2 regions of the Herbidospora sp. RD11066 genome follow, and region 1 is predicted to be linked to the other one. Evidence: riboswitches for the same ligand, from Rfam matches in the RefSeq annotation. Region 1 holds a riboswitch; the other holds the start of a gene.
What was found. A riboswitch is a leader RNA that binds a small molecule or an ion and turns the genes downstream of it on or off. The one in region 1 is predicted to bind glycine.
Positions count from the first base shown of each region.

Region 2: another riboswitch for glycine. It lies ahead of gcvT (glycine cleavage system aminomethyltransferase GcvT); the one in region 1 lies ahead of gcvP (aminomethyl-transferring glycine dehydrogenase).

Region 1 covers NZ_BAAGDO010000002.1:255,315-260,161, forward strand. Annotated here, with positions in the region: gene ftsR (transcriptional regulator FtsR) at 1-2, shown strand, start outside; gene ACYQ78_RS07595 (bifunctional nuclease family protein) at 88-558, shown strand; gene ACYQ78_RS07600 (MerR family transcriptional regulator) at 705-1,325, shown strand; glycine riboswitch at 1,366-1,461, shown strand; glycine riboswitch at 1,462-1,563, shown strand; gene gcvP (aminomethyl-transferring glycine dehydrogenase) at 1,600-4,440, shown strand; gene ACYQ78_RS07610 (hypothetical protein) at 4,571-4,847, shown strand, end outside.
Region 2 covers NZ_BAAGDO010000004.1:619,139-623,985, reverse strand. Annotated here, with positions in the region: gene ACYQ78_RS19650 (aldehyde dehydrogenase family protein) at 1-963, shown strand, start outside; gene ACYQ78_RS19645 (3-oxoacyl-ACP reductase) at 971-1,735, shown strand; gene ACYQ78_RS19640 (gamma-glutamyl-gamma-aminobutyrate hydrolase family protein) at 1,732-2,433, shown strand; glycine riboswitch at 2,450-2,547, shown strand; glycine riboswitch at 2,548-2,642, shown strand; gene gcvT (glycine cleavage system aminomethyltransferase GcvT) at 2,676-3,752, shown strand; gene gcvH (glycine cleavage system protein GcvH) at 3,749-4,138, shown strand; gene ACYQ78_RS19625 (L-serine ammonia-lyase) at 4,149-4,847, shown strand, end outside.

The DNA of each region.
Region 1 (4,847 bases):
GACGCGGGTCCGGCGCGTGGGTGTTACGTTGAATGCCTGGTGAGTTGAATACCTGGTGAAATGCCGCATCCCGGAGAGTGAGCGCCTGTGTTGCAGATGGAGTTCGTGGGGGTCCGGGTGGAGATGCCCTCGAACCAGCCGATCGTCCTTCTCAAGGAGGCGAACGGCGACCGCTACCTGCCGATATGGATTGGGATGACCGAGGCGACGGCGATCGCGCTCGCCCAGGCGGACGAGCCACCGCCCCGACCGCTGACCCATGATCTTTTCCGCAACGTGCTGGGCGCGCTCAAGGTCTCACTCGAACGCGTCAACATCGTCGCGTTGCGTGACGGCATCTTCTACGCCGACCTGGTGTTCTCCAACGGCGTAGAGGTAAGCGCACGTCCTTCCGACTCCATCGCCCTGGCCCTCCGGACCGACGCGTTGATCTTCGCCAGCGAAGACGTGATGCGGGAGAACGGCGTCAGCATGGCCGATGACCAGGAGGACGAGGTCGAGAAGTTCCGGGAGTTCCTGGACAACATCAGCCCCGAGGATTTCGGCCGTGCGGGTTGAGTTGAGGGGTTATCTCACCTTCACGACGCGCCGGGGGCGGTCGTTGACTGTGCCTTTCCCCAGTCCTACGGTGCAAGTGAATCCACGGTTGTAGTTCGCGTACCCCCAGATCAGACCGTGGGATGAGAGAAAGCCGGAGGTCCGCAGTGGCGGTCAGCAGCGGCGAGGGTAACAAAGCCGACCAGCACGACGCGGTTCAGCGTGAGTCGGCGCGGGAGCGCGCCGGTGAGCAGGGCCTGCTGTTCGACGAGCGGCCCGCGGCGGTGCGTGACGACATCGGCTACCGCGGTCCCACGGCGTGTTCCGCCGCCGGGATCACCTACCGCCAGCTCGACTACTGGGCGCGCACCGACCTGGTGCAGCCGACGATCCGGCCCGCCCAGGGCTCCGGATCCCAGCGGCTCTACAGCTTCCGCGACATCCTGGTGCTCAAGGTCGTCAAACGGCTCCTCGACACCGGGGTCTCCCTCCAGCAGATCCGCACCGCCGTCCAGCACCTGCGCGACCGCGGGGTCAACGACCTCGCCCAGATCACCCTCATGAGCGACGGCGTGAGCGTCTACGAGTGCACCTCCGCCGACGAGGTCATCGACCTCCTCCAAGGAGGGCAGGGGGTCTTCGGCATCGCCCTCGGCCGGGTCTGGCGCGAGGTCGAGGGATCACTCGCGGAGCTGCCGGGGGAACTCGCGGTCGGCCCCGACAGTGACGAGGCCGACCACCCCTCCGATGAACTGGCCCAGCGGCGGAGGGCTCGGAAGACCGGTTGAGACCCCAGCTCAGGGGTACGGGTAAGGTGGTTGTAGCCATCGACCCTGCGCGGGAGAGTCCCCATCTGCACTGAATGGGGCGCCGAAGGAGCAAACCTCCCCGGAATCTCTCAGGCACCCGTACCGCCAGGCGAGGCAGCTCTGAAAAGCAGGTCCGCCGTCCAGGCGGCGCCTCACCGAAGGGGAAAACCGGCCGTCGTCGTCCGGTGAAGCTCTCAGGTTCCATGACAGAGGGGGAGACCGCCCGGTCTCGCCTGCCCTGGAGTTCCCTGTCATGACCGACCGCACACCGCTCCGTGACCTGGACGCCCCGCCGTTCGCCACCCGCCACATCGGTCCTTCCGACGCCGCCCAGGCCCGCATGCTGGAGGCCGTCGGCTACGAGACCGTCGCCGACCTGGTCGCCGTGGCGGTCCCCGACTCGATCCGCACCGCCGGGGCCCTCGCCCTGCCGCCCGCGCTGTCCGAGCCCGAGACGCTCGCCGAACTGCGCGCGCTGGCCGCCCGCAACACCGTGCTGACCTCGATGATCGGCCTGGGCTACCACGACACGATCACGCCGGGCGTGATCCTGCGCAACGTGCTGGAGAACCCGGGGTGGTACACGGCCTACACGCCGTACCAGCCGGAGATCTCGCAGGGGCGCCTGGAGGCGCTGCTCAACTTCCAGACCGTGGTCAGCGACCTGACCGGCCTCGACGTCGCCGGCGCCTCCCTCCTGGACGAGGCCACCGCCGCCGCCGAGGCGATGACGCTGGCCCGCCGGGCCTCCAAGGTCAAGGCCGACGTGTTCGTGGTCGACGCCGACGCGCTCCCGCAGACCAAGGCGGTGCTCGCCACCCGCGCCGAGCCGCTCGGCATCACCCTCGTCGAGTCCGACTACACCGGTGAGCTGCCCGAATGTTTCGGGATCCTGGTGCAGTATCCGGGGGCCTCGGGCCGGGTGGCCGACTTCCGGGCGCTGGCCGCGAGCGCCAAGGCGGCCGGGGCGGTCGTGACCGTGGCGGCCGACCTGCTCGCGCTGACCGTGCTGGAGGCGCCCGGCACCCTCGGGGCCGACATCGCGGTCGGATCGTCGCAGCGCTTCGGCGTCCCGCTCGGGTTCGGCGGTCCGCACGCCGCCTACATGTCGGTACGTGAGGGCCTCCAGCGGCAGATGCCCGGACGCCTGGTCGGCGTGTCGATCGACGCCGACGGCCGCCCCGCCTACCGGCTGGCGCTCCAGACCCGCGAGCAGCACATCCGCCGCGAGAAGGCGACCAGCAACATCTGCACCGCCCAGGTCCTGCTGGCGGTGATCGCGTCGATGTACGCCGTCTACCACGGCCCCGAGGGCCTGCGCCGGATCGCCCTGCGGGCCCACCGGCACGCCGCCGTGCTGGCCGCGGGGCTGCGCGCGGGGGGCGTCGAGGTCGTCCACGACGAGTTCTTCGACACCGTGACCGCCCGCGTGCCGGGCCGCGCGGCCGCGGTCGCGGCGGCGGCCCGGGACCTCGGCGTCAACGTCCGCGAGGACGGCGACGACCACATCGCGGTGGCCTGTGACGAGAAAACCACCTCCGCGCACCTGAGCGCCGTCTGGACGGCCTTCGGCGTCGACGGCCCCTCCGTGGACGATCTCGACATCTCCACCGACGACGCGCTGCCCCAGGGCCTCCAGCGGACCACCGGCTACCTGACCCACCCCGTCTTCCACGACTACCGGTCGGAGACGGCGATGCTGCGCTACCTGCGCAGGCTCCAGGACAAGGACATCGCGCTCGACCGGTCGATGATCCCGCTCGGGTCGTGCACGATGAAGCTCAACGCGACCACCGAGATGGAGCCGATCACCTGGCCCGAGTTCGCGTCGATCCACCCGTTCGCGCCCGCCGAGCAGACCGACGGCTACACCGACCTGATCCTCAGCCTGGAAGACTGGCTGGCCGAGGTGACCGGCTACGACGCCGTCTCCATCCAGCCCAACGCCGGGTCGCAGGGCGAGTTCGCCGGCCTGCTGGCCATCAGGGCCTACCACCGTGCCGGGGGCGACCACGAGCGCGACGTCTGCCTGATCCCGTCGTCGGCCCACGGCACCAACGCCGCCTCCGCCGTCATGGCGGGCATGCGGGTCGTCGTGGTCGCCTGTGACGCCGACGGCAACGTCGACATGGCCGACCTCGACGCCAAGATCGCCAAGCACGCCGACCGGCTGGCGGCGATCATGGTCACCTACCCGTCGACCCACGGCGTCTACGAGCAGACCATCGTCGACCTGTGCGCGAAGGTCCACGAGGCCGGCGGGCAGGTCTACGTCGACGGCGCCAACCTCAACGCCCTCGTCGGCCTGGCCAAACTGGGCGAGTTCGGCGCCGACGTGTCCCACCTGAACCTGCACAAGACCTTCTGCATCCCGCACGGCGGCGGCGGCCCCGGCGTCGGCCCGGTCGCGGTCAAGGCCCACCTGGCCCCGTTCCTCCCGGGACGCGGCGTCGTCGGCCCGGTCTCGGCCGCGCCGTTCGGATCGGCGGGCATCCTGCCGATCTCGTGGGCGTACGTGCGGATGATGGGCGCCGACGGCCTCAAGGCCGCGACCGAGCAGGCGATCCTGTCGGCCAACTACCTGGCCCGGCGGCTCGCCCCGCACTACCCCGTCCTCTACACCGGGCGCGAGGGCCTGGTCGCCCACGAGTGCATCATCGACCTGCGCGCCATCACCCGCGAAACGGGGGTGACCGTCGACGACGTCGCCAAGCGCCTGATCGACTACGGCTTCCACGCCCCGACCATGTCCTTCCCCGTGGCCGGGACGCTGATGATCGAGCCCACCGAGTCGGAGGACCTGGCCGAACTCGACCGCTTCGCCGACGCCATGATCGCGGTGCGCGGGGAGATCTCCAAGGTCGCTTCGGGCCTGTACGACGCCAAGGACAACCCGCTGCGCAACGCCCCCCACACGGCCGACGTGCTGACGGCCGACGAGTGGGACCACCCGTACACCCGGACCGAGGCGGCCTACCCGGTGGCCTCGCTGCGCGACCAGAAGTACTGGGTGCCGGTCCGGCGCATCGACCAGGCTTACGGCGACCGCAACCTGGTCTGCGCCTGCCCGCCTCTTTCGGCCTACGAGGACTGAACCGGCTGACCCTTCCCTGAAGGGGGAGACAGAAACCCATCACCTTCCGCATGTCTGCCGCCTAATGGGGGACCCGGTCGTTAGGATCTTCGCAATCCCTTTCGGCCCGGTTCCCTGGAGGCCCCCCGAGATGACGGCCATCGACTCCGGACGGCAGATCGACGAGGCCCGGCGCCTCTATGACGCCGGGGACCTCGACGCCGCGGCGGCGATCTTCGCGACGCTCGCCGCCGACACGGCGGCCCCCGACCAGGCCAGCGCCGCGGTCGGCCTGTCGGTCACGGCCGAGCGCATGGCCCAGATCCTGCTGGAGGAGAACGCCCCCGCCGAGGCGGCCGACCTCCTGCTCCAGGCCCTGGCCGTCCCGGGCGTCGCCGACGCCGCACGGCTCCGTGTCCTGCTGGGCA
Region 2 (4,847 bases), on a different contig from region 1:
CCGTGGAACTTCCCCATGGTGATCATGATGTGGGGCGCCGCCCCGGCGCTCGCGGCGGGCAACACCGTCATCGTGAAGCCCGCCGAGTGGACCCCGATGTCCGCGCTGAAGCTGGCCGAACTGGCTCTGGCGGCCGGTCTGCCCGAGGGCGTGCTCCAGGTCCTGCCCGGCGCGGGGGAGGTCGCGGGTGCCCGCCTGGTCGAGCATCCCGACGTCGCCAAGATCGTGTTCACCGGGTCGACCGAGGTCGGCAAGCTGATCGCGGCGAAGGCCGCGCAGCAGGTCAAGCGGGTGACGCTGGAGCTGGGCGGCAAGTCCGCGAACATCGTCTTCGCCGACTCCGATCTCGAGAAAGCCGCCGCGTCAGCCCCGATGGCCGTGTTCGACAACAGTGGCCAGGACTGCTGCGCGCGGTCCCGGATCCTGGTGGAGCGTTCCGTCCACGACGAGTTCCTCGCGAAACTCACCGAGGCCGTGCAGGCCATCCGCACCGGCGACCCGAACAGTGAAGACACCCAGATGGGCCCGCTGGTCAGCGCCGAACACCTGGCCAGAGTCCGGTCCTACGTGTCGGACCCCTACTTCCAGGGCAGTTGCCCCGAAGGCCCCGGCTACTGGTTCCCGCCGACCGTCCTCATTGGCGCCGACGACCCCGCCTACCGCGAAGAGGTCTTCGGCCCGGTCGTCTCCGTCGTCGCCTTCGACGACGAGGCGGACGCTCTGGAAAAAGCCAACGACACCCCCTACGGCCTGTCCGGCTCGATCTGGACCCGCGACGTCGGCAGGGCCCTGCGGGTCGCCCGCGGGGTCGAGGCCGGGAACCTCAGCGTCAACTCCCATTCGTCGGTCCGCTACTGGACGCCCTTCGGCGGCTTCAAGCAGTCGGGCCTGGGCCGCGAACTGGGCCCCGACGCGCTGACCGCCTTCACCGAGACCAAGAACGTCTTCATCGCAACGGAGTAGGAAGCACATGCAACGCTTGCAGGACCGGGTCGCCGTGATCACCGGCGCCGCCGGGGGCATCGGAATGGCGACCGCGCGCAGATTCGCCGAAGAGGGCGCCAAACTCGTGCTCGCCGACCTCGACGAGGAGGCCGGACGGCGCGCCGCCGAGGAGGTCGGCGGGATCTTCGTCAAGGCCAACGTGGCCGAGGAAGACGACGTCGTCCGGATGTTCCAGACCGCCTACGACGAGTTCGGCAGCGTCGACATCGCGTTCAACAACGCCGGGATCTCCCCCGCCGACGACGACTCGATCCTGACCACCGGCATGGACGCCTGGCGCCGCGTCCAGGAGGTCAACCTCACCAGCGTCTACCTGTGCTGCAAGCACGTGCTGCCCTACATGCAGCGGCAGGGCAAGGGCTCGATCATCAACACCGCCTCGTTCGTGGCGGTCATGGGGTCGGCGACCTCGCAGATCTCCTACACCGCGTCCAAGGGCGGCGTGCTGGCGATGACGCGTGAGCTGGGCGTGCAGTTCGCCCGCGAGGGCATCCGCGTCAACGCCCTGTGCCCCGGCCCGGTCGACACCCCGCTGCTGCGCGAGCTGTTCGCCAAGGACCCCGAGCGCGCCCAGCGCCGCCTGGTGCACGTGCCGCTCGGCAGGTTCGCGCGGGCCGAGGAGATCGCCGCCGCCGTGGCGTTCCTGGCCTCCGACGACGCGTCGTTCATCACCGCCGCCGAGTTTTTGGTCGACGGCGGCATCTCCGGCGCCTACGTGACGCCCCTGTGAGACCGGTCATCGGCATCACGTGTTACGCCGAAAAAGCACAGTTCACGGTCTGGGACACGACCGCGGCGCTGCTGCCGTGGGACTACGTGAGGCACGTCGAACGGGCCGGTGGGCAGCCGGTGATCCTGCCGCCCACCGGTGACCCGGGCGAGCTCGCCGGCCGTCTCGACGGCCTGATCGTGGCCGGGGGCGGCGACATCGACCCCGGCCGGTACGGCGGCGTCCAGCACCCGAGAACCGGCTACATCCGCGACTTCCGCGACGACGCCGAGTTCTCGCTGGTCAAGGCCGCCCTGGCGCAACGGCTCCCGATCCTCGGCATCTGCCGGGGCCTCCAGGTGCTCAACGTCGCCCTGGGCGGCACGCTGATCCAGCACCTGCCCGACGTGTGCGGCACCGACCGCCACTCTCCGGCTCCGGGGGTCTACGGCAGGGTTCCGGTACGTCTTTCCGGACCATTGCGGCGGCTCTACGACGCCGAAGAGATCACCCCCGCCCACTACCACCACCAGGCCATCGACCACCTGGCGCCCGGCCTGACGGTCACCGCCCGCGCCGACGACGGCACGATCGAGGCGGTCATGCTCGACGAGACGGTCTGGGCGGTCCAGTGGCATCCGGAGGCCGACGAGGAGGCGCCGGTCTTCGGGTCGTTCGTCACCCGCGCCGGGTTCCGCCCGGCGGTGAGGGGCGGCTAGGCTGACCGCACACCGGTGATCCCGCGCGGGAGAGTGCCCTGGCATCCGGCCAGGGCCCCTGAAGGAGCAAGCCCTCCCCGCGAACCTCTCAAGGCAAAGGACCGTGCGGGCGAGGTGTCCTCTGGAAAGCAGGCCTGTGGCCTCGCCGAAGGTGAAAGTCCGGCAAAACTCGGGCGAAGCTCTCAGGCACCCATGACAGAGGGGGAGGATGCTGACATCCGACCTTATTCGAGGTGCGCTTCATGTCCCGACCGACCCCGCTGCACGAGGTGCACAAGAGCCTCGGCGCGACCCTGACCGACTTCGCCGGCTGGCTGATGCCGCTGCGCTACGGCAGTGAGTCGGCCGAGCACACCGCAGTCCGCACCACCGCGGGGCTGTTCGACCTGTCCCACATGGGCGAGATCCACGTGACCGGTCCCGGCGCCGCCGACGCGCTCGACTTCGCGCTGGTCGGCAACCTGGGCGGCCTGGAGCCGGGTAGGGCCCGCTACACGATGATGTGCGAGCCGGGCGGCGGCATCGTCGACGACCTGATCGTCTACCGGCTGGCCGCCGACGAGTTCATGGTGTGCGCGAACGCGTCCAACTACCTCAAAGTGGCGGCCGAACTCACCGACCGCGCCAAGAACCACGACGCCGTGGTCGACGACCGCTCCGACTCCTACGCGCTGCTGGCGATCCAGGGCCCGAACTCCCCGGAGATCCTGGCCAAGCTGACCGACGCCGACCTCGCCGGGCTGAAGTACTACACCGGTCTCCCCGGCACCGTCGCGGGCGTCGAGGCGCTGATCGCCCGCACCGGCTACACCGGCGAAGACGGCTTCGAGCTATTCGTGAGCGCCGGCGACGCGGTGCCGCTCTGGCACGCGCTCATGGAGGCGGGCCGCGACCACGGCCTGGTCCCCGCGGGCCTCTCCGCCCGCGACACGCTCCGTCTCGAGGCCGGAATGCCGCTGTACGGCAACGAGCTCACCTCGGCCACCACCCCCGCCGACGCCGGTCTGGCCCGGGTCGTCCGCTTCGACAAGCAGGGCGACTTCGTCGGCAGGACGGCGCTGTCCGGCGTACAGCCGGACAAGCGCCTGGTCGGCCTGGTGATGCGGGGCCGGCGGGTGCCCCGCCACGGTTTCGCCGTCGTCGACGCCGAGGGCACCCCCATCGGCGAGGTGACGAGCGGCGCCCCCTCGCCGTCGATCGGCCGCCCGATCGCGATGGCCTACGTCGAGGTGGACGCCACCCCCGCAGCCGTGGACATCCGCGGCTCCCACGAACCGGTCGACGTCGTTGACCTGCCTTTCTACAGGAGGAAGAAGTGAGCAGCATTCCCGACGAGCTCAGCTACACCAAGGAGCACGAGTGGGTCGCCGGGCTGGACGACGGTCTGACCGTCACCGTCGGAATCACCGCCTACGCCGCCGAGTCGCTGGGTGACGTGGTCTTCGTCCAGCTTCCGGAGGCCGGGGCGCGGATCGAGGCGGGCGACGCGGTCGGCGAGGTCGAGTCGACCAAGTCGGTCAGCGACATCTACGCCCCCGCGGGCGGCGAGATCGTGGAGATCAACCAGAGCGTGGTCGACGACCCGTCCCTGGTGAACAGCGACCCCTACGGCGACGGCTGGCTGTTCCGCATCCGCGTCGAGGGCACCCCCGAAGACCTGCTCACCAGCGAGGAGTACGCCACCCTCACCGCCGCAGAGTCATGATCCCCCTCTGATGGCGATCAGCGTCTTCGACCTTTTCAAGGTCGGCATCGGGCCGTCCAGCTCCCACACGGGCGGCCCGATGGCCGCCGCGCACAAGTTCGCGCGCGGCCTGCTCCACAACGGTCTCCTCGAGAAGACCGCGAAGGTCCAGGTCATCCTCTACGGCTCGCTCGGCCTGACCGGCAAGGGTCACGGCAGCGACAAGGCCGTGCTGCTGGGCCTGTCGGGTGAGAAGCCCGAGCTCGTCGACGTCGACGCGGTCGAGGGCATGCTGGCCGCGATGCGCGCGGCGGGCACGGTGTCCCTGATGGGGCAGCGGGTGGTCCCGTTCGTGGTCGGCGACGACCTCGTCTTCGAACGCAAGATCTCGCTCCCCGGCCACCCCAACGGCATGCGCTTCACGGCGTGGGGCGAGGCGGGCGACGTCCTGAGAGAGAAGATCTACTACTCGGTCGGCGGCGGCTTCGTCGTCGACGAGAACGCCACCGGCGCCGACCGCATCAAACCCGACGACACCCCGCTCCCCCACCCGTTCCTGACGGCGAACGAGCTGCTGGCGCAGTGCGCCGAGACCGGCCTGTCGATCTCCGGCCTGATGATGGCCAACGAGAAGGCCTTCGGCCGCACCGAGGCCGAGATCAAGTCACGCCTGGTCGACCTGTGGCGCGTCATGGACGAATGCGTGCGGCGCGGCTCCTCCCGCGAGGGC